Regions from separate parts of the Devosia sp. 1566 genome, predicted to be linked through region 2. Evidence: predicted binding sites of a transcription regulator. Region 2 holds the regulator's gene; the other holds the start of a gene.

The links. Region 2 encodes HrcA, which represses chaperone genes, less so after heat shock. Its sites were predicted from a motif close to GTTAGCACTCNCNNNNNGNGAGTGCTAAC; they were not measured.
Positions count from the first base shown of each region.
Region 1: groES (co-chaperone GroES) is a predicted target of HrcA. The motif match lies at 2,644-2,672, and genes of this name have one in related genera.

Region 1 covers NZ_CP034767.1:618,868-630,476, reverse strand. The annotation lists gene ELX51_RS03075 (sigma-54 dependent transcriptional regulator) at 1-313, shown strand, start outside; gene ELX51_RS03070 (dihydrofolate reductase family protein) at 379-924, shown strand; gene ELX51_RS03065 (DMT family transporter) at 921-1,886, opposite strand; gene ELX51_RS03060 (hypothetical protein) at 1,908-2,105, opposite strand; gene ELX51_RS03055 (DUF427 domain-containing protein) at 2,167-2,529, opposite strand; gene groES (co-chaperone GroES) at 2,714-3,004, shown strand; gene groL (chaperonin GroEL) at 3,076-4,716, shown strand; gene ELX51_RS03040 (BrnA antitoxin family protein) at 4,855-5,097, shown strand; gene ELX51_RS03035 (TSUP family transporter) at 5,101-5,853, opposite strand; gene hisG (ATP phosphoribosyltransferase) at 5,940-6,647, opposite strand; gene ELX51_RS03025 (ATP phosphoribosyltransferase regulatory subunit) at 6,644-7,708, opposite strand; gene hisS (histidine--tRNA ligase) at 7,845-9,341, opposite strand; gene ELX51_RS03015 (hypothetical protein) at 9,432-9,689, opposite strand; gene ELX51_RS03010 (DNA-3-methyladenine glycosylase I) at 10,001-10,645, opposite strand; gene ELX51_RS03005 (L,D-transpeptidase) at 10,786-11,397, shown strand; gene ELX51_RS03000 (pilus assembly protein TadG-related protein) at 11,464-11,609, shown strand, end outside.
Region 2 covers NZ_CP034767.1:4,023,898-4,035,506, reverse strand. The annotation lists gene ELX51_RS20465 (hypothetical protein) at 30-152, shown strand; gene ELX51_RS19215 (MarC family protein) at 322-966, opposite strand; gene gshB (glutathione synthase) at 998-1,942, opposite strand; partial or broken gene ELX51_RS19205 (YraN family protein) at 1,952-2,346, opposite strand; gene rsmI (16S rRNA (cytidine(1402)-2'-O)-methyltransferase) at 2,315-3,196, opposite strand; gene hemW (radical SAM family heme chaperone HemW) at 3,236-4,387, opposite strand; gene ELX51_RS19190 (non-canonical purine NTP pyrophosphatase) at 4,442-5,089, opposite strand; gene ELX51_RS20110 (hypothetical protein) at 5,086-5,259, opposite strand; gene rph (ribonuclease PH) at 5,256-5,972, opposite strand; gene hrcA (heat-inducible transcriptional repressor HrcA) at 6,113-7,198, shown strand; gene grpE (nucleotide exchange factor GrpE) at 7,271-7,852, shown strand; gene pncA (bifunctional nicotinamidase/pyrazinamidase) at 7,924-8,559, opposite strand; gene pabB (aminodeoxychorismate synthase component I) at 8,556-10,358, opposite strand; gene dnaK (molecular chaperone DnaK) at 10,641-11,609, shown strand, end outside.

The DNA.
Region 1 (11,609 bases), 760 kb from region 2:
ATCGGAATGGCCCGGCAATGTGCGGCAGCTCGAGAACCTGATGCGGCGCATCGCCGTGCTCGCCGATGGCGGCGAGGTGAGTGCGGCCATGGTGGCTTCGAGCGCTGCAGTGGGCGAACTGGGGCCCGGCGGCAATCGGGCCGAGCGCCGTTCGCCGGTGCGGCCAATGTGGGAGCAGGAACAGCGCATCATCGAGGATGCCATTGCCAGCTTTGGCGGCAATATCTCGCTGGCGGCAGCGGCCCTGGAGATCAGCCCCTCGACCATCTACCGCAAGCGCCAGGGCTGGGCTGGGCTGGAGGTGGCCAGCTAGCCTGCTGCCAGGGTTTGACAGGGCACGGATTTAGATCAAGCCCGGTTAAGCAATGGAGGTGAGTTGTGACCACTGGTCATGTGTTTATCGGCACCAGCCTGGATGGCTTTATCGCGCGCAAGAATGACGACATCGCCTGGCTGACGGATTACCCGACGCTTGGCGAGGATCACGGTTTCAACGCCCATATGGAACGAGTGGATGGGGTGATCATGGGGCGCGGCACCTATGAGGTGATCAAGCATTTCCGGCCGTGGTTTTATTCCAAGCCCGTGCTGGTGCTGAGCGGCAGCATCACCCAGACCGATGTGCCCGAGGAGATTGCCGACAAGGTCGAGATTGTGGATGCAACGCCCGAGGAGGCGATGCAACTGGTCGCGGGCCGGGGCTGGCGCGCGGCTTATGTGGATGGCGGCAAACTGATCCAGGCGTTTTTGCGCGCCGGGCTGATCGAGGATCTGGTGATCAGCCGCATTCCGGTGTTGATCGGCGAGGGCATTCCCCTGTTCGGGCCGCTCGAGGCCGACCTGGTGCTCGAGCATGTGGAAACCCGGGCCTTTCCATCGGGCCTGGTGCAATCGCGCTATCGCGTCCCCGGCAATGCGGCCTAGAGGCTGCTGGCCTGGCGGGCCTTGTTCCGATCAAGCCCCAGGCGGTGCTCGCGGAAGATGATGAAGATGCCCGAAGCGATCACGATCGCAGCGCCGCCCAGCATGGGCAGCGTCGGGATGTCGCCGAAAGCGACAAAACCCACCGCCAGGCCGAGCAGCAGCGAGGTATATTCGAACGGAGCGATCACCGACATTTCGGCATGGCGATAGCTGGCGGTGAGGAGGATCTGCCCAACACCCCCGGCAATGCCGGCCAGGACGAGGATCACGGTCTGCTCCAGCGTGGGCCAAACCCAGCCGAACGGCAGGGTCAACAGCGACAGCACCGAGCCGGTGATGAAGAAATACAGCACGATGGTTTCGGTGCGCTCGGTTTGCACGAGGCGGCGCACCTGCATCATGGCAAAGGCCGAAAAGATGGCAGCAAGCAGCGCGGCGAGCGCGCCCAGGGTTTCGCCGGTGCCCATGGCGGTTTGCCCGCTCAGGATGGTGAGCCGCGGCCAAAGCATGATGATCACGCCGACCAGGCCCACGATCACCGCCGTCCAGCGGTAAAGCTGCACCCGCTCCTTGAGCAGCACGGCGCCCAACACCACCACGACCAACGGCGCGGCATAGCCAATGGCAATGGCCTCGGGCAGCGGCAGCATGGTCAGCCCGTAAAAGCTCAGGCCCATGGAGGCGATGCCGATGAGGCCACGCAGCACATGGCCGAACGGATTGTTGGTGTGCAGGCCGAAACGCAGATTGCCCTGCCAGGCGAGATAAACCAGCACCGGCACGATGGCGAAAAAGCAGCGGTAGAACACGAGTTCGCCCGCGGGGATGTTCTCGGCCGCCTTGATCAGGGCCGACATCGCCACGAAAACGCAGACCGAAGCAACCTTGAGGGTGATGCCGCGTAGCGGAGCAACCGTGGCAGGTGGAGAAAAAGCCGGGTTGGCCCCGCCGGAAAGTGTCACTTGCGTCTCGTTTGCGCTGGCTTAGTTGGCAGCGGCTTTTTCGAGTTTTTCCTTGGCCTGGCGGGCGGTGGCGAAGGCCTTGTGTTCGGGGCCCATGGCGCTGCCGGATTTGACAACGGCGCCGGCGGCATCGAGCAGTTCCCATTGCCAATTGGCGTTCTGGCCACTGCCGCCCTTGAGGCGCAGGCGGATCTGGAGGGGTTGAGCTGGTGTGTTCATGGCTTCCCTTATGCCCCAAGCCCTGGGGCGATGAAAGCCCCAAGGCAACCCGCAATGGCGGTTAAACCGCTGTGCGGCGATATTCGATCTTGTCGCCCCAGAAGGCGATCATATCGCGGATGGGCTCCACCAGTGGACAAGGATCGGGATAATACCAGGCAGCATCCTCGGCAGTCGCCGTCAGGGTCTTGATGGTGTAGTAGGAGGCCTCGCCCTTATAGGGGCAGGTGGTGTGGGTATCGGTTGCTTCGAGAATGCCGGGCTGGATGTCCTCGCGCGGCAGGTAAATGCGCAGCGGGGAGCCGGGCTCATCGACTTCCAGCGCCCGGATGGAATCGGCAATTTCCGCATCATCGAAGATGACATGGACGCGGCCTTCGGCCGGCCGGATCTTGATGTCCTTATCAAGACATTGAACGGTCATGATCTCGTGCCTTTCTAGCTGTGCGTATCGGTGCTCAACGCATCATCCCCGCCCGGGGTTCACCCTGCCCCGGCTTGACTCGGATGCGCCCCCTGCATATATCAGCGACACCCTGTTAGCACTCTCACTCGGTGAGTGCCAAAGGGCGCGAATTTGCAGTCCCGATGATGCTATAGGAGCAATCATGAGCTTCCGTCCCCTCCACGACCGCGTGGTCGTCCGCCGTCTCGACAGCGAGGAAAAGACTAAAGGCGGGATCATCATTCCCGACACCGCCAAGGAAAAGCCCTCCGAAGGCGTTATTGTTGCAGTTGGCCCAGGTGCCCGCGATGACAGCGGCAAGGTTGTGGCGCTGGACGTCAAGGCCGGCGACCGCGTGCTGTTTGGCAAGTGGAGCGGCACCGAAGTCAAGGTCGACGGTGAAGACCTGCTGATCATGAAAGAATCCGACATCATGGGCATCGTCGAAGCGTAAGGCTATTTGCTCGGTCAAATAGCCCGCTTCCCCTGCCCTTTTCCCTGTCTGCACTTTAAGGAGCGCCTCACATGGCAGCTAAAGAAGTAAAGTTCTCCACCGACGCGCGCGACAAGATGCTGCGTGGCGTCAACATCCTGGCCAATGCGGTCAAGGTGACCCTGGGCCCCAAGGGTCGTAACGTCGTTATCGAAAAGTCGTTCGGTGCTCCGCGCATCACCAAGGACGGCGTGACCGTTGCCAAGGAAATCGAACTGGAAGACAAGTTCGAGAACCTGGGCGCGCAGCTGCTGCGTTCGGTCGCCTCCAAGACCAACGATATCGCCGGCGACGGCACCACCACCGCGACCGTTTTGGGTCAGGCCATTGTTGTTGAAGGCGTCAAGGCTGTTGCCGCCGGCTTCAACCCAATGGATCTGAAGCGCGGCATCGACATGGCCGTGGAAGAAGTCGTGGCTTCGCTCAAGGCCGCTTCGTCCAAGATCAAGTCGTCGTCCGAAGTCGCCCAGGTCGGCACCATTTCCGCCAATGGCGAATCGTCCATCGGCGACATGATTGCCGAAGCCATGCAGAAGGTCGGCAACGAGGGTGTGATCACCGTCGAGGAAGCCAAGACTGCCGAGACCGAGCTCGATGTCGTTGAAGGCATGCAGTTCGACCGTGGCTATCTCAGCCCCTATTTCGTGACCAATGCCGAGAAGATGACTGCCGTTCTGGAAGATCCCGTGATCCTCCTGCACGAAAAGAAGCTCTCGAACCTGCAGGCTATCCTGCCGATCCTCGAGTCGGTTGTGCAGAGCCAGCGCCCGCTGCTGATCATTGCCGAAGACATTGAAGGTGAGGCTCTCGCGACCCTCGTCGTCAACCGTCTGCGCGGTGGTCTCAAGGTTGCTGCCGTCAAGGCTCCGGGCTTTGGCGACCGCCGCAAGGCAATGCTCGAAGACATCGCCATCCTGACCGGTGGCCAAGTGATCTCCGAAGATCTCGGCATCAAGCTCGAGAACGTGACCATCGACATGCTGGGCACTGCCAAGCGCGTTGAGATCACCAAGGAAAACACCACGATCGTTGATGGTGCCGGCACCCAGGAAGACATCCAGGGTCGCGTTGGCCAGATCAAGGCGCAGATCGAGGAAACCACCTCGGACTACGACAAGGAAAAGCTGCAGGAACGCCTGGCCAAGCTCGCTGGCGGTGTTGCCGTGATCCGCGTCGGCGGCTCCACGGAAGTGGAAGTCAAGGAGCGCAAGGACCGCGTTGACGACGCTCTCAACGCTACCCGCGCTGCCGTTGAAGAAGGCATTGTTGCTGGTGGTGGCGTGGCACTGCTGCGCGCTTCTAACGCAATGACCGTCAAGGGCATCAACGCCGACCAGGACGCTGGTATCGCCATCGTCAAGCGCGCTCTGCAGGAGCCCGTACGCACCATTGCCAATAACGCCGGTGCCGAAGGCTCCGTGGTTGTGGGCAAGATCCTCGAGAACTCCTCGCTCACCTTCGGCTACAACGCCGCAACCGGCGAGTATGGCGATCTGGTGCAGCTGGGCGTTATCGACCCGGTCAAGGTGGTTCGCACCGCCCTGCAGGACGCAGCTTCGGTTGCTTCGCTGCTGATCACCACCGAAGCCCTGATCGTCGAGGCTCCCAAGGACGCAGCACCGGCAATGCCGGGCGGCGGCGGCATGGGCGGCATGGGCGGCATGGACTTCTAGTCCAGCCATTCAGGCAAAAAATTCAGGATCGTTTCTTCCCAGTCACGATCTTGGTTGGAAAGGCGCAGTGGAAACACTGCGCCTTTTTCTTGCGCCGATCCCGCGCTAGAGTGAGGGCTCTCAACCCACGAGGATTGCATGCGGACGCCACGACGCGGAAGCGCTTACGACCAGGCGGAAGCCGCCTTCAAGAGCGCCACGAGCAAACCAGCTGCACCTGCGGCACCCGCCAAGGCGGCAACGCCACCGGCTGGCAAGGAACTGGTGTCGCTGCGGCTCGACCGGGCGGTGCTGGAGCATTTCCAGGAGGATGGGCCGGGCTGGCAGGAGCGCATCAACGCCGCGCTGCGCCAGGCCGCCGGGCTGGAGCCCGAGGACTAGGTCTTAGCGGAAGATCAGCAGGCGCAGGGCGAGGATGATCGAGACGACCACCACCAGCGGGCGGATGATCTTGGCCCCGAACCGGATGCCGATGCGCGCGCCGGCATAGCCGCCCACCACTTGGCCAACCGACATGGCGATGGCGGCTGGCCAGACCACGTCCCCGGCGATGATGAAGATGATCAGGGCCGAAAGGTTTGAGGTCAGGTTGAGGATCTTGGTGTTGCCGGCAGCGCGGGTGATGCCGAGCCCGAACAGCATCACAAAGCCGATGGTGAAGAACGAGCCAGTGCCCGGACCGAACACCCCATCGTAAAAGCCGAGCACAAAGCCCATCAGCGGCACGAAAAGCTCAAAGCGCAGGCGCGGCGCGCGGTCGAGGTCGGACAAGTTGGGGGCGAAAAGGAAATACAGCGCCACCCCGATCAGCGCCACCGGCACCGCGACATCTAGTAGGGTCACGTCGATCTGCTTGACCACGAGAGCGCCAACAAGGCTGCCGGCATAGGTGGTGAAGAGTGACGGGACCAGCTTGCGCAGGGTGACAAAGCCGCGCCGCCAATAGGTCAGCGCCGCAAGGCTCGTTCCCACCACCCCCTGCAGCTTGTTGGTCGCGAGCGCGGCCACGGGCGGCACGCCGGCCGAAAGCAGCGCGGGCAGCGAGATCATGCCCCCTCCCCCGGCGATGGCGTCAACAAAGCCGGCCAGCATGCCAGCGCCAGCGAGCGCCAGCAGCACAAGGGGATCGAGCAGCATATCAGGGTCCGGGGGTTAGGCGGCGGGCGGAAGAGTCGGCACTTGGCTTAGCCGCCAATGGGGAGGGCTGGCAATGGGGCGCAGCGCTAGAAGTCGGCGGCGGCCCCTAACGTGCCCAATATGTTCTCGAGCGCCACGCGACGCTCGGGCGTCCAATCGGCGCCACGCGACACAAACAAGCAGGCCTGGCTGCGCAACATCACGCCGTCTTCCAATACGCGCAGGCCGTTGGCGGCAAGGGTCGAGCCGGTACTGGTGATATCGACGATGATATCGGCTACGCCCGAAGCGGGCGCGGCTTCAGTGGCCCCGAGGCTTTCGACCGTCCGGTATTCGGCAATGCCGGCGCGGGCGAAATGCTGGCGGGTGACGGTGATATATTTGGTGGCAATGCGCAGCCAACGGCCGTGGCGGGAGCGGAAGTCGGAAGCGACATCGGCCAGATCATGGAGATGGGTGACATCGATCCAGCTATCGGGCACGGCGACCACCACATCGGCATTGCCAAAACCCAGCTCGGCCGCAACCGCAACGGCGGCCGGCCCGACTTCGCTGGTTTCGTGGATCAGGTCGAGCCCGGTGACGCCCAGATCGATGGTGCCGCGGATCAATTCGCGCGCAATCTCGGCCGCGGGGTAAAAGCGCACGGTGATCTCGGGGTGTCCGTCCACTGCGCCCAGATAAGAGCGCGCGCCGCCGGGGCGGGTGATCTCGAGGCCGCGGGCGGCGAACCAGTCGCGGGTTTGCTCTTCAAGACGCCCTTTGGAGGGCACGGCAAGGGTAAGGCCGGTCATTGCGCTAACTCGGCCTCCAAACGATCAACCCACACGGCGCAGCCGGAGGCGGCGATGGGCGCCGTAGCGCCAAGGCGCTCGAGCAGCCGATCATATTGCCCGCCCGACACCAGGACGGCGCCGCCGGGACCGCGCATCTCGAAAACAATGCCCGTGTAATAATCGAGCCGGGGCGAGAAGCTGGCGTCAAAGCTCACATGCGCTTCGCCCAGATTGTCGAGATGCCGGCGAATAGTGCGAATGGGGGCGCCCAGCATCAGCCGGTGCCGCGCCGCCAGCGCTTCGAGCCGGGTCAGCGCCTGCAATACGGGGCCGGAAATGGCGAGATAGTCCCGCAGCAGCGCCAGGGTTGCGGGGGGCACATGGGCGGCATCAAGCGCCTGCTGCTCGAGATAGCGGTCGGCGATTTCGGTGGGGGTGCGTCCTTCCGACAGGCTGAGGCCCGCCGCCACCATGTTTTCGGTAATCTCGCCGATCAGCGCTTCGCGCGTGGGCTGCTCGGCGCGGGGAGCGTCGGGGGCGGCTTCCAGCCGGCTCAGCAGCCGAGCCATCGCCTCGGTGTGGCCGAAGCGGTGGCGGATGCGGGGGCGCCAAGGCGCGGGCATATCCGCCTGGGCCAACAGGGCCTCGAACAAGCCAACGCCACCCAGCCGGATATGCGGGCGCACGCCATAAAGGTCGAGCGCGGCGCGGGCAAAGGTCAGCACCTGATCGAGGGCCACATCGCCATTGGGCTGCGCGACGAGTTCAAGCCCCGCCTGGTCGAATTCGGCGGGAACGCCCTCTCGCTGGCGGAAAATCGGACCCAAATAGGAAAAAGCGGCCGGCTCACCGGCGCCATTGGCGATGTAATCGGCCACGATGGGCAGGGTGAAATCGGGGCGCAGGCAGTATTCCGCACTGCTGGCGCCCGAGGTCAGCAACAAGCGGCGCCCGAATTCCTCGCCGGCCAGGTCGAAATAGGGATCAGCCGGCAGCAGCAGGGGCGGCGCGGCCCGGGTGGCGCCCTGAGCCTCCACCAGGGATTCGAGCTGGGCGCGGCGGTAAGCGGCGTGCGTCATGCGACCGCTCCGGATCGAGGATAAGCCGGGCTGGGTAATTCACTGAATGACCCCCTCCCCGGCCCTCCCCTCAAGGGGGAGGGAGGGCAGGAGCCTTGAGCTCCTGGTGTGCTTTCCGATCCGATCAGGGCCCCGGTCATTGCTCGCTCAGCAGCTGCTGGATGGCCGATACCAGGTCTTCGCGCTTGATCTCGAACTGGCCGGGGCGCGCGGCCTTCCATTCGGCATTGTCGGTGATGGCGGCGGCGGCCTGCTTGCCGGCCACGAGATCCTTGACCTGCAAAATGCCCCCTTCGCGCTCAAGCGAGCCTTCGATGATCACGGCAGGGGAATTGCGCTTGTCGGCATAGGCGACCTGCTTGCCGAAATTCTTGGTGTTGCCCAAAAACATTTCGGCGCGAATGCCGGCCGCGCGCAGCTCGGACACCATCGCGGCGTAGCCGGCGGTCTGGTCCTTGTCCATCACCAGCACGACAACCGGGCCAACCGGCTCGGCTGCCTTGAGATTGCCGGTGAGCTTAAGGGCATTGGCCAGGCGCGACACGCCAACGGAGAAGCCGGTGGCCGGAACGGGCTCACGCCGGAAGCGGGACACGAGGCCATCATAGCGCCCGCCGCCCCCTACCGAGCCGAACACCACGTCCTGACCCTTTTCGTTCTGCACCTTGAAGGTGAGTTCGATCTCGAAAACTGGACCGGTGTAATATTCGAGGCCGCGCACGACGGAGGGGTCGAGCACGACGCGGCCGCCAAAACCAGCGGCGCTGACCAAGCCAAAGATCGATGCCAATTCCTGCACGCCCTCAAGCCCGGTTGCCGAGCCGCCGATCAGGCCGGCAAGATTGTTGATGGTGGCGATGACATGGGCATTGCTGCCCTTTTCCACGCCCGGCGCGGGAGTGCCGCTTTCGAGATAGCCCAAGATGGGCTCGATCTGTTCGGCCGACAGGCCAGCGCCCTTGGTGAAGTCGCCGCTTTCATCCTTGCGACCCGCGCCCAGGAGCAGCTTGACGCCCTGCGTGCCAAATTTGTCGAGCTTGTCGATGGCGCGCAGCACGATGAGCTTTTGCTCTTCGGTGGCAACGCCGGCGGTCGCCAGCACGCCATCGAGCACCTTGCGGTTGTTGACGCGCACCACATACTGGTTCTGCAGGCCGAGTGCATCCATGACATCGGCCATCATCATGCACATTTCGGCGTCCGCCTCGGGGCCGGCGGCCCCAACGGTATCGGCATCGAACTGCATGAACTGGCGGAAGCGGCCGGGGCCTGGCTTTTCGTTGCGGAACACATAACCCTGCCGATAGGAGCGATAGGGCTTGGGCAGGGTTTCGAAATTCTCGGCGAAGTGGCGGGCGAGCGGCGCAGTCAGGTCATAACGCAGGCTCAGCCACTGCTCGTCATCGTCCTGGAGCGAAAACACGCCGGCATTGGGCCGGTCGGTATCGGGCAGGAATTTGCCGAGGGTTTCGGTGTATTCAAGCAGCGGCGTTTCCACCGGATCAAAGCCATAGCGCTCATAGACCTGGCGGATGGTTTGCACCATGGCATCAACGGCCGCGATCTCGCCGGACGTGCGGTCTTCAAAGCCGCGCGGCAGGCGCGGAGCGATCAGCTTGGCTTTTTGGGTCATTGGGCGGTCCTGGGGCACGCGTCGTCCTTAGCGGATCGGCCAAGGGGTGACAACAGGGGTGGGCCGGGTCAATCCAGCCCACCCCTGCCCTCACAAGGGCGGCGGCGGCGTGGGACCGCCACCATGAGGATTGATCGGCACGTCAAGCCAGTGCGCGGGCTCCGACACGGGCCCTAGCCCGATATCGGCCCGCAGGTAAGCGGGCAGGTCTGGAGGCAGGCGTGGCCGGCTCCAATAAGCGCGCAGCGCCGCGATGAGCACGGGGACGAGGCCGCGCTGCTGCACGGCATCGGCGATGGAATATTCAACGCGCAGCACAATGCTGCGCCCGTCAAACTGATGTGACATGGCAGTTCTGGACGCGATTAGGCGCCGGCCTTCTGTTGGATGGTGGTGATGAGCGGAATCCTGGCCGCAAACGACCCGATTTACGCGCATCACCGATGTGGAGGCTGGATGATGTCCAGTGGCACGAGTGCCGGCAGGGGGGAAACGGAGGGCTTAGCCTCGGTGTCGGAGCTGCATGGAATTCATTCGGCGGCGTAGGCGGATGCAAACTGTCATTGCTGGTGCCTCCCGAATGGCGTTGCTGGACCCCGCTCGTGTAGCTCACGAGCTCGCGAGGAGCAAGCGGGAATGCGGCAGGTTGTCGCAGAAGGTCAGGGCTGTTGCGCCCGAGCAACAAGCAGGCTGGGGCGCACCAGGCTTGCCCGCGCGGCCTCGACTTCGGCACGGCAAAAGCAAGTGTGGACGTGATCATTAACGAGGCCCATGGCCTGCATGAAGGCGTAGCAGGTGGTCGGGCCGACAAAGTTGAAGCCGCGCTTGCGGAGGTCCTTGGACAAGGCGCGCGACGCATCGGTTTGCGCAACGAGACGCAAGGCGTCCCAACTCAGGTCGGTGGGACGCTGGTCGGGGGCTGGCTCGAAGCGCCAGAAATAGGCGGCGAGCGAGCCGAACTCCTCGATCAGTTGCAAGGCGCAGCGGGCATTGTTAACCGTGGCGTTGATCTTGCCACGGTGGCGGATGATGCCGGGGTCAAGCAGCAGGGTTTCCAGGTCTTCGAGCGTCATCGCCGCAACGCGGGCGATGTCGAAATCATGGAACACCGCGCGAAAACGCTCGCGTTTGCGCAGGATGGTGATCCAGGACAGGCCGGATTGGAAGCCCTCCAGGCAGATCTTTTCAAACAAGCGCCGGTCATCGGTGACGGGGCGGCCCCACTCGGCATCGTGGTAATGCTGATAAAGCGGGTCGGCGCCCGCCCACGGACACCGGTTAATCTCCGGCAATGCTTCAGGCATGGTTGTCACAACACGGTTCTTGGTTCAGTTTTAGCCAAAGCGAATTGTGGCAGCTTGGTGGCCATTAACGTTCTGGGTTTATCAGGCTTTGGGTATTTATCGCCATATTGGCCGGCAATAAACGGATTGGAGCTGTTGCTATGGGTTCACCTTACCTCAAAAGCGCCCTGGCGCTGATGCTTTGCCTTTCAGTGTCGCTGCCGGCGCAGGCCCTGCCTCCGGGTTGGCGGTTCCTGCCCCCTCCGGGCGTGACAGGTGGCTACAGCCCACCCCCGGAAGTCGTGATGGTGCGATCCAGCAATCGCATTCCCGCGCAGTTTCAACGCACCGTGGTGCAGGTCACGACCAAGGAGCGCGCCGGGACCATCATCATCGATACCTCCGAGCACTTCCTGTATTACATCCTCGGCGATGGCCAGGCGCTGCGCTATGGCATCGGGGTGGCCAAGAGCGGCTTTGAGTGGCGCGGCACGCACCGGGTGAGCCGCAAGGCAGAATGGCCAAGCTGGACGCCGCCAGCAGCCATGCTCAAGCGCCGGCCAGACCTGCCTCGCCACATGGAAGGGGGCATCAACAACCCGCTGGGCGCCCGCGCCCTTTACCTGGGCTCCACCCTGTATCGCATCCACGGCACCAATGAGCCCTGGACCATCGGGCAGAACGTGTCCTCGGGCTGTATCCGCATGACCAATGACGATGTGGTTGACCTGTATGAGCGGGTGCAGCTGCGCACGAAGGTGATTGTGCTTTAGTAAGGGTTTGTCACGCAAAATGGCGGGGCCTCGCCACCGGGGCCTCTAGCCATGGGTGCGCCCGCCATGCCTCGCTTGCTTTGCCTGCTCCGCAATTTCGGCTCCGACGAGCGCGGGGTCTTTGCCGTGATCTTTGGCTTGATGGCCATTGTGCTGGTGGCCATGGGCGGGGCCGTGGTGGATTATGTGACGCTGGAGCAGACCCGCAACCG
Region 2 (11,609 bases):
GGCTCAGCCCGGCGCAGAGGAGAACAGCCATGGCTAAAGGTCAGATGCGCAGCAACAAGGAAGCCAAGAAGCCCAAAAAGGACAAGCTGGAAACAGCAAAGCCGATCACGGGCCTTGGTAGCGGCAGCACCGGCAATACCGGCAAGAAGTAAGCATGCCGAGCAAATGCGAATGAGCGACTGGCACAAGGCCGGTCGCTTTTTTGTTGTTGAGGGCTGTCACAGGACCAGAAGCGCGAGCGCCTGAATCGGCGCCGCGGGCGCGAGCGCTCAACGAAGGGGCGCCGCGAGCGCGAGCGCTCAACGAATGGGCGCCGCGGGATTAGCTGGCCAAGGGGCGGAAGATGCCGCTCGAGGCAATGCCATCAAAGATGAACTGCACCGCCAAAGCCGACAGCAGCACGCCGACCACGCGTGACACCACATGGGCGCCGGTGACACCCAGCAAGCGCTGGATGGGGATAGCGAGACGCAGCATCACATAGGTCAGCAGCAAGATGGTGAGCAGGCCCGCGATCACCGCGGCGTCCTTGACGTAATCGCCTTCCGAGCCAGCGATGAGCAGGATCACGGCGCTGATCGCCCCCGGTCCCGCAATGAGCGGGGTGGCGAGAGGGAACACCGAGATATCGGCGCGGTCGCGCGCCTCGATATCTTCCTCGGTGGTGGTGGAGGTGCCGCCAGATGAGCGAGCGAACACCATGTCGATGGCGATGAGGAGCAGCAGCACGCCGCCGGCCGTGCGCAGTGCCGGCAAGGTAATGCCGAAGAGCGCAAGGAGGGGTTCGCCGAAGAGCGCGAAGAAGAGCAGGATCAATCCGCCGATCAGCACCCCGCGAAGCGCCAGGCGGCGCCGCTCGGGCGAGGAGGTGTCGCGCGTGAGCGCCAGGAACACCACGGCCAGATCGGCGGGGCCGATAGTGGCAAAAAACGTGGTAACCGCCAGCAGATAGGTATCGACCGGCATCAGCACACCGCCCTTAAGTTAAGCGGCACGGTCAGCGGCGGCGCCGTTCGATGGCATCAAGGATCATCACCGCAATATCGGGACCGCCAAAGCGCTTGATCTCGCGAATGCCGGTGGGCGAGGTGACATTGATCTCGGTGAGGTAGTCGCCGATCACGTCGATACCGACAAAGATCATATCGCGCTCCTTGAGCGCGGAGCCGATGGCAGCGCAGATCTCGCGCTCGCGGGCGGTGAGTTCGGACAGTTCCGGGCGGCCGCCCACATGCATGTTGGAGCGCGATTCCCCTTCGGCGGGAATGCGGTTGAGGCCTGCGACGGGCTCGCCATCGATGAGGATGATGCGCTTGTCGCCCTTGCGGACATCGGGCAGGTATTTCTGCACCATGAAGGGTTCGCGGAAGCTGAGCTCAAACAGCTCGATCAGGGAGGCGAGGTTATGGTCGCCCTCCTGAAGGAAGAAGACACCGGCGCCGCCATTGCCGTAAAGGGGCTTGAGGATGATGTTGCCATGCTCCTGGCGGAAGGCGCGGATCATCTCGCGATCGCGCGTCACTAGGGTGGGCGGCATCAGCTTGGGAAAATCGGTGACGAGGATCTTTTCGGGCGCATTGCGCACCGCAGCGGGCGGATTGACCACGAAGGTTTTCGGGTGCAGCCGCTCGAGAATATGGGTGATGGTGGTGTAGTTCATGTCGAAGGGCGGATCCTGGCGCATCAGGATCACATCCTGCTCGCCCAGATCGATGCGCGTGAACGCCCCCAGCTTAAAGTGCTCGCCCTTGGGCTTGTCGAAGACCTCGACCGGTGCGGCGAGGGCGGAAACGGTGGTGCCGCGCAGGCCGAGCGTGTCGGGTGTATAATATACCAGCGCATGGCCGCGCGCCTGAGCTTCGAGCATCATGGCAAAGGTGGAGTCGCCGGCGGGATTGATGCTGGCAATGGGGTCCATCTGGACGGCGATCTTGAGTGACATGCAGAGGTCCTAGGAAGCGTCGAAAGCGTTGATGTGATGGCGCGGCCAAGCCCAGGGCGCAAGGAAAATCACGTCAAAGCGCAGATTGGCTTGGGCATAGGCGGGGTGGCGCGAGAGCCAGTAGTGGGCGGCGCGGCTGATGCGGGCCTGGTTCACCTGGGTGAGCGCCTCGCCTTCCTGGGCTCTGAAGCACGCGCCTTGACCTCAACAAAGACCGTGGTGCCCCAACGCTGGGCGATCAAGTCGATTTCGCCAAGCGGGGTTTTGTGGCGGCGGGCAAGAATGCGGTAGAGCTTGAGCTGGAGAAAGAGCGCGGCCAGGGCTTCAGCGCGTTCGCCCCCGCGGTTGGCGCGCTGGCGGGCGCGGCTGGGTTCAGTCGGTGGCTTTAAGGGCGAGGGCGGCATCATAGACCTCCTTGCGCTTTAGCCCAAAGCGGGCGGTGACAGCGTCAACCGCGGCGCGGAGGGGCTGGTCGGCCATTTCGGCAAGGAGCGCGGCCTGCCAATCGGCCGCGTCGGGGGCCGCAGCTTCGGCCGCGCCGGCGACAACGATAACGGCTTCGCCCTTGGTATCGCCTTCGGCGAAGCTCTCAGCGAGTTCGGCCAGAGTGCCGCGCTGCACGCGTTCGAAGCGCTTGGTGAGCTCGAGGGCGACGGCCGCTTGCCGGTCCGGACCGAGAATTTCGGCCATAGCAGCCAAAGTATCGTCGAGGCGGCGCGGGGATTCGTAGAACACCAGAGTTTCACGTGAAACCGAAAGGGCGGCAAGCGCGGTGGCGCGAGCGCCCGCCTTGGCCGGCAAAAAGCCGTGAAAGGCAAAGGCGTCGGTCGGCAGGCCCGCGACGACAAGAGCGGAAAGAAGTGCTGAGGCGCCGGGGACGGCGAAGACCGGCAGATCGGCGGCGGCCAGCGCGCGGATCAGCGGGAAGCCGGGATCGGAAAGCAAGGGCGTGCCGGCGTCGGAAATCAGCGCCAGGGCTTCCCCGGCGGCGATGCGCGCGACGATGTCGTCGGCCTTGGCGCGCTCATTGTGTTCGTGCAGCGCCACGCGGCGGGTCTTGATGCCGTAGTGATCGAGCAGGCGCGCCGACATGCGGGTGTCTTCGCAGAGCACGGCGGACGCGGCGGCAAGGGTTTCAAGGGCGCGGATGGTGATGTCACGCAGATTGCCGATGGGGGTGGCAACGACGTAAAGGCCGGGCGCCAAGGGAGGGGCCTCGAGCTTGGTGCCGGCGATGAAGAACTCTGAACTCATGGGCGCAAGGCTAGCACGCAGGCGCGCGCCACCCAATCGCTAAGCGGCGAGATCGGCAACGACGGCGTCGAGCACCGGCCAACCACGGTCAGTGACGCGGATATTGCCGTTTGGGAGGGTTTCCACAAAGCCGTAGCCCTTGAGATCCTCGATCTGGCGCTGGCTGATGCGACGGCCGGACAGCGCGGTGAAGCGCTGGGGCGAGATGCCTTCCTTGAGGCGCAGGCCCATGACGAGGAATTCGTCGCCCTGCTCTTCCCAGGTCAACACATCGTCGGTGACGAGGCCATGGCCCTGCGCCAGCACCTTTTCCTGCCATTTGAAGGGCAGCTTTTCGGCGGCGGTGGCGTGGCGCTGGTTGTTGATCAGGAGGCGCCCATGGGCGCCTGGGCCGATGCCGGCATATTCGCCATAGCGCCAATAGAGCATGTTGTGCTGGCTTTCCTGACCGGGGCGGGCGTGGTTGGAAATCTCATAGGCCGGCAGGCCGGCGGAGGCCGTGAGTTCCTGGGTCAACTCGTAGAAATCGGCGGACAGATCCTCATCGGGCATGATGAGCTTTCCGGCGCGATGCAGGTCGAAATAGCGCGTGCCCTGCTCGATGGTGAGCTGATAGAGCGAGATATGGCCACGCGCGAGCCAGAGGCCTTCCTTGAGTTCGTCCTCCCAATCCTCGAGGGTTTGACCCGGGCGGGCATAGATCAGATCAAAGCTCGAGCGATCAAAGATCGACTGGGCGATGCGCACGGCAGCGATGGCTTCATCGACGGTGTGGCGGCGGCCGAGGTCCGCCAGCGGCTTGTCCCGCAGGGACTGCACGCCGAGCGAGACACGGTTGATGCCGGCGGAACGAAAACCCTTGAAGCGATCAACCTCGACGCTGGTGGGATTGGCTTCGAGCGTGATCTCGGCGCGTTGTTCGACCGTCCAATGGGCGGCGATGGTGTCGAGAATGGTTTCCACGGCCCAAGGGCTCATCAGCGAGGGCGTGCCGCCGCCAAAAAAGATCGACTGCACGACCCGGCCCGGAGTGAGGCTGGCGGTATGGGCAATCTCGCGCTGATAGGCGGCGACAAAGGCCTGCTCATCGAGCGGGCCGCGATGCACATGGGAATTGAAATCGCAGTAGGGGCACTTGGCCGCGCAAAAGGGCCAGTGCACATAAACGCCAAAGAGGTCGTTACGGCTCATGCGGCAGCCCCCTCATGTGGGTTGGTGGCGTGGCAGCGATTGGCGGGCACGCGATCAGGCCTGCTCAATTTGGCCCTCGACGAATTTGGCGAAGGCGCGGGCGCGGTGGGAGAGACCCTCCTGCCCCGGAGCCCAGCCATGTTTGACGCTCGAGGGCATTTCGCCAAAGGTGACGTCGAAGCCTTCGGGCATGAAGACGGGATCAAAGCCGAAGCCGACATCGCCACGCGGCGGCCAGACCAGGGTGCCATCGATGCGGCCTTCGTAGAGGGCGTCGCGGCCATCGGGATGGGCGAGGCAAAGCGTGGCGCGGAAGGAGCCGTGGCGCTGGGCTGGCGTTGTGGCATTGGCAGCCTGGAGGGCATCCTCGACGCGCTTCATGCCGTGATTGAAATCGCGATTAGGGCCGGCCCAATTGGCGGTGTAGACGCCGGGATCGCCGCCCAGCGCATCAACGCACAGGCCGGAATCGTCGGACAGGGCCAGCATATTGGCGGCACTCGCGGCGGCATGGGCCTTGATGCGGGCGTTTTCGGCAAAGGTGGTGCCGGTTTCATCGGGCTCAGGCAGATCAAGCTGCGCGGCCGAGATCAGCTCGAGCCCGAAGGGGGCAAACAATTCCCGAAACTCGGCCAGCTTGCCCGCATTGTGCGACGCCAGCACGAGGCGGTCACCAGCGCGAAGACGGGGAATGGCGCTCATTTGGGGGATCCTTGCCGGGCCTTGCTGCGCCCGGCCGAGGCGCGGGCGGGTTGATCAAGGGCGCGCGCCACATCATGCCAGATGGGGCAATTGGTGCCGGGCGTGCTGCGGCCGCTCGCCTGGGGGGCAGTCGTGGCGGCGCCGCTTTTCTTGCGGAAAAACAGGTTCATGCTTGCAGTGCTGCTGTTTGAAGGCGGGTGAGTTCGGCGATGCCGGTTTCGGCCAGGCCCATGAGCTGGTCGAGTTCGTCGCGGCTGAAGGGGGCCTGCTCGGCAGTGCCCTGGATTTCCACGAACTTGCCTGAGCCGGTCATGACGAAATTAGCATCGGTATGGGCTTCCACGTCCTCGAGATAATCGAGATCGAGCACGGGGGTGCCGCGATAGATGCCACAGGACACGGCGGCCACGGAATCGCGCAAGGCCGGGCCGCGGGTGAGCTTGCGCTCGTCCATCCAGCGGATGGCATCGGCCAGGGCAACATAGGCACCGGTGATCGCGGCGGTGCGGGTGCCGCCATCGGCTTCGAGCACGTCGCAATCGAGGGTGACCTGGTTTTCGCCCAGCATGGGAAGATCCACCACGGCGCGCAGCGAGCGGCCGATCAGGCGCTGGATTTCCTGGGTGCGGCCCGATTGCTTGCCGGCGGTCGCTTCGCGGCGGGTGCGCGAGCCGGTGGCGCGGGGCAGCATGCCGTATTCGGCAGTGACCCAGCCCTGGCCCTTGTTGCGCAGCCAGCCGGGCAGATTGGTTTCCACCGAAGCGGTCACCAAAACCTTGGTGTCGCCGAACGAGACAAGGCAGGATCCCTCGGCTTTCAGCGAAACATTGCGCTCGATGGAAATCGCGCGCATCTGGTTGGGTTCGCGTCCGGAAGGGCGCATAGGCAATCACCTTGGCAGTAAAAAACAGTTAACCGCCTCTTAACCCTCTCTGCAGGTCCTCACAAGCCAGGCTGGCTTGGCGAATGGCCGCAATGCCCCTAAATGAATGGGGAGGGTTAAAGCCGACAATTTGAACGAATATGATGGTCAAGCCACCCGAAGACTTTCTCGCCGTCCTCAATACGCGCAGCCAGGATATCTTCCGGCGCATCGTGGAGCGCTATCTCGACACGGGCCAGCCGGTGGGTTCGCGTGATCTCAGCCGCATGCTGCAACTGGGCCTGTCGCCCGCTTCGGTGCGCAATGTGATGGCCGATCTCGAGGATCTCGGGCTGATTGCCGCACCCCATGTTTCGGCCGGGCGCGCGCCGACCCAGGAGGGCCTGCGCTTTTTCGTTGATGCGATGCTGGAAGTGGGTGCCGTCGACGAGCGCGAACGCAGCCGCATTGCCCAGCACATTGCCGAAACCGCGCAAGGCGGGCAGGTGGAGGACCTCCTCGCCGAGGCGAGCCAGTTGCTGTCGGGGCTAAGCCAGGGCGCGGGCGTGGTGATCGCGACCAAAGCCGATATGGTGCTCAAGCACATCGAATTTGTCCGGCTCGACCAAGCTCGCGCGATGGCGATCCTGGTGGGGGAGGACGGGCAGGTGGAAAACCGCATCCTGCCCCTGCCCCCGGGCCTGACCGCCAGTGCGCTGCAACAGGCCAGCAATTACCTTGCCCATCATGTGGTGGGGCGCACCATTGCGGAAGCGCGCAAGGCCCTGGGCGAGCAGCGCGCCGAGCAGCGGGCGGAACTGGACGAGCTGACCCAAAAGCTGGTTGATTCCGGGATCGCGACACTGAGCCAGCCATCGCCGGCGGCGCAGCCCACGGTGATCGTGCGGGGCCGGGCTAATCTGTTGAATGACACCATGGCGTCCGAAGACATGGCTCGCATGCGCCAGCTATTCGACGAACTCGAAAGTAAAGACGGGTTGCTGGAACTCTTGGGAGATGCGGAAAACGCCCAGGGCGTGCGCATCTTTATCGGCTCGGAAAACAAGTTGTTTTCCCTTTCGGGATCTTCGGTGATCCTGAGCCCCTACAAGGACGCCAATGACAAGGTGGTGGGCGTGCTTGGGGTTATCGGGCCGACGCGGCTCAATTATGCCCGTATCGTGCCGGTGGTGGACTATACGGCCAATGTCATCACCTCGATGATGGCGCGCAAGGGGCGCGGCTAGGGAGGGTTGAAAAAGCCGGTGCATTGACCGATATCGGGGGCAAATTCATTCCCAATGCGAAAGCTTGCCCTTATGAGCGACGAAAACACCTCGCCCAGCGAAGAATTCGAGATCGAAACGCCCGTACCGGAAAGCGAAGTGGATCCCGTGGAAGCCTTGCGCGCCGAGAATGCCGAGCTCAAGGACCGGGTGCTGCGCACGGCAGCGGAAATGGAAAACCTGCGCAAGCGCATGGAACGCGATATTGCCGATACGCGCTCCTATGCCATTTCGGGGTTTGCCCGCGACATGCTCTCGGCCACCGATGCACTGAGCCGGGCGCTGATGGTGCTGCCGCCCGAAGCGCGCGAATCGGGCGATGCCACGACCAAGTCCCTGATCGAGGGCATCGAGATGACCGAGCGCGAAATGCAGCGCCTGCTGGCCAAGCATGGCGTCAAGCCGATCGAAGCCGAAGGGCAGAAGTTCGATCCGCACAAGCACCAGGCGATGTTTGAAGTGCCCGATCCCAGCCATCCCGAAGGGACGGTGGTGCAGGTAGTGCAGACCGGCTTTGCCATCGGCGATCGCGTGCTGCGCCCGGCGATGGTTGGTGTGGCCAAGGGTGGCCCACGCGCCGCAGAAGGCGCCGAAACGGTTGATAAATCAGCCTGAGTGTTCAGGTACGGTTCTGGAAAATCCCCGCTTTGGCGGGGATTTTTGTTTGTAGGGATGGTGAGGGCCCGTTACCCCAAAATATCCCTGCTCATCAGGCGGCCGATGCCGGCGGCACCCATCTGGGTCCAGGCTTGTTGCAGTGAACCATTGCTGTCGATGGCGCGGCTGGCGTCTTCGATCACGCTGACATCGAGGCCAGCCTCGGCGGCATCGAGCGCGGTCCAGGCGACGCAGAAATCGGTGGCGAGACCCGCAACATAGATCTTGGCGAGACGCCGTTCGGCGAGATAGCCGCCAAGGCCGGTGCGGGTGCGGCGGTCGGCTTCCTGGAAGCCGGAATAGGAATCGACGCCGCGGTTATAACCTTTGCGGATGGTCAGCTGCGCATGGGGAATATCGAGATCGGCCGAAATCTGCGCCCCATGGGTGTCCCAAACGCAATGGTCGGGCCACAGAACCTGGGTGCCATAGGGCAGCTCGATGGTTTGGAAGGGTTGGGTGCCGGGATGCTGGCTGGCAAAGGAGATGTGATCGGCGGGGTGCCAGTCCTGGGTCAGCACCACATGGGTAAAGCGGCGGGCCAGCTGGTTGATCAGCGGCACAATTTCGTCACCGCTGGGCACGGCAAGGCTGCCGCCGGGCAGGAAATCATTTTGCACATCCACCACGATCAGAACGTCATGCGGGGTGATGTCGAAGGTCATGTCGCATCCTTGCTTGGGCGGTGAATCCAGCTGGCGCGGAGCAAGCCGCGCACGGAATTGCCGAGATAAATGGCGTTGGCGCTTGCCAGGTCATCAAGGGTCAGGCGCGCCTCCCTGGCTGCGCCGGTTGCGAGCAGTTCAGCACGCAAGGTGCCGGGCAGCAAGCCGGCCTCGAGCGGCGGGGTGAGGAGCACGCCGCCCCGCCGCAGGAACAGCGAGGTGATGGAGCCTTCTGTCAGCTCGCCGCGCTCGTTGAGAAAGACGATTTCATCGACGCCAAGCGCGGCCGCGGCGCGCTGGCGCGGCTCGTCGTAAAAAGCGCGGTTGGTGGTTTTATGCGCCAGCCAGAGCGAGCCGGAATCGAGCCGCTCCTCAGCAACCGCGAAGCGGAACAGCGCTGGGTTGGCCGGCAACGGGGTGGCGGAAAGGCCGAGCCCCGCCACCTGCTCGAGAGTAAGGCGCACTCGCATGGCCGGCTCGCTCCAGCCGGCAGCGGTTTTGGTGAGAAGGCTTGTGGCGGCGTACCGGTCGAACGGCATGTTGAAATATTGCGCAGAAGCGGCGATGCGATCGAGATGGCGCTCGAGCAGCCAAAAGCTCGTGATGTTGGTCCAACGCAGGGTTTCGATCAGGCAGATGGGTGGGCTCTTGTCCGCAAGAAAAGCCATTTTCAGCAGTGCTTCCTCATATTCGTCCTCGGCCGCCGAGTCGGCGACGACGCCCCCGCCGATGCCGATTTCCCCCTGTCCCTCCCCGTCGATCACGGCGGTGCGGATGGCGACGTTGAGCGTGAGGTCTCCGTTGGGGGCGAAATAGCCGATCGAGCCGGTGTAAAGCCCGCGCGGTTCGGCCTCCACCGCGGCGATGATTTCCATGGCCCGCAGTTTTGGCGCCCCGGTGATGGAGCCGCAGGGAAAGAGCTGGGCGAGGAGCTGGGTGGTGGACACATCAGGCAAGCGCTGCGCGGTGATGCCCGAGGTCATGGTGTGGAGGGTGCGCAGGGTTTGCACGGAAAAGAGGTCGGTGACCTCGACCGAGCCCACGGCGCTGATGCGGGACAGATCGTTGCGCAGGAGATCAACGATCATCAGGTTTTCGGCGCGGTTCTTGGGATCGGCGGCGAGGGCCGCGCGACCCGCTTCGTCCTGTGCAATGGTGCCGGCGCGCCGCCGCGTGCCCTTCATCGGGCGAGCGGACAGCGTGCCGCCGGTGCTGGCGACAAAAAGTTCGGGCGAGCGCGACAAGATCCAGTGCTCGCCGGTGTTGATGAGCGCGCCATAGGCAACCTGCTGCTTGCGCGCGAGATCGCGATAAAGCGCGGCGGGGTGGCCTTCAAGGCGGAAGCGGGCCTTGAAGGTGAGGTTGACCTGATAGGTGTCGCCGGCGCCGATCCATTGCTGCACTTGCCCAAAGCCGGGGGCGTAATCGGCAAAGGGGCGGCTGGGGACGAGGTCGAGGGCTTCTGCGCCCTGCCCGGGTATGGCGCTGTCGAGGCGTTGGTCTACTTCCCCGGCGGACAAGCGTTGGGGCGCGCTGTAGAGGCCAAGCCAAAGCAGGGGAAAAGGCGAGCGCTCGGGCAGAAGAGGCTCGAGGCGCTCTTCAAACAAAAATCCGAGCTCATAGCTCAGAAACCCCGCGGCCCAGAAGCCCTGCTGCTTGGCTCGTTCCAGTTCCGCCAGGGCCCTTCGGGCTTCCTCGCTGGTATGGGCCACAAGGATGGCGTGCGGGTCCGTGAACAGCAGATTGGTGCCGTCGGGCGCGAGATTGTCGTGGAGCAGCACTGAGCCGGGAGCGAACATGGCTTTGATTCTATTGTGGATGGGCCGCCGTGCAAAGCCACTTGGCGCGAGCGCGGCCGGGTGGCACAAGCAGCGCCGGGCCGGCACGATGGCGGCCCCGGAGGGCCCCTCGTTCAGGCAAATCGCTTTTGTTCTGCTTGAACGCTTCCAGCCCCCCTCCTATATACCCCTCACGCTCAGCAATGAGCACACCCAATTCAAGGAAACCCGGCTCCGAAGGCCCTGGAAACCCGCTTTCAAGAGGGGTTTCGATCAAGGGTTTTGCTTAAAAAGAGGCACGTTATGGCTAAAGTAATCGGTATCGACCTGGGCACCACCAATAGCTGCGTCGCCGTGATGGACGGCAGCAATCCCAAGGTGATTGAAAACGCCGAAGGGGCGCGTACCACCCCCTCCATGGTGGCATTTTCCAAGGATGGCGAGCGTTTGGTTGGCCAGCCGGCCAAACGGCAGGCCGTGACCAATCCCGAAGGCACGCTGTTTGCCGTCAAGCGCCTGATTGGACGCCGCTTCGATGACGCGGTTGTGGCCAAGGACAAGAACCTGGTGCCCTTCAAGATCGTCAAGGCGGACAATGGCGACGCCTGGGTGGAAGCCTCGGGCGAGAAATATTCGCCCTCGCAGGTCTCGGCCATGATCCTGCAGAAGATGAAGGAAACCGCCGAGTCCTATCTCGGTGAAACCGTCACCCAGGCGGTGATCACGGTTCCCGCTTACTTCAACGATTCGCAGCGCCAGGCGACCAAGGACGCCGGCAAGATTGCCGGCCTTGAAGTGCTGCGCATCATCAACGAGCCGACTGCTGCAGCGCTGGCCTATGGCCTCGACAAGAAGAACAGCGGCACCATCGCCGTGTACGACCTTGGCGGCGGCACCTTCGACGTCTCGATCCTCGAGATCGGCGATGGCGTGTTTGAGGTGAAGTCCACCAATGGCGACACGTTCCTGGGCGGCGAAGACTTCGACAACCGCTTGATGGATTATCTGGCCGACGAGTTCAAGAAAGAGCAGGGCATCGACCTGCGCAATGACAAGCTCGCCCTGCAGCGCCTCAAGGAAGCTGCCGAAAAGGCCAAAATTGAACTTTCGAGCGCAACCCAGACCGAAATCAACCTACCCTTTATTACGGCAGACGCTTCGGGCCCCAAGCACCTGACGCTCAAGCTGACGCGCTCCAAGCTCGAAACTCTCGTGGAAGACCTGATCCAGCGGACCATCGACCCCTGCAAGCAGGCGATGAAGGATGCCGGG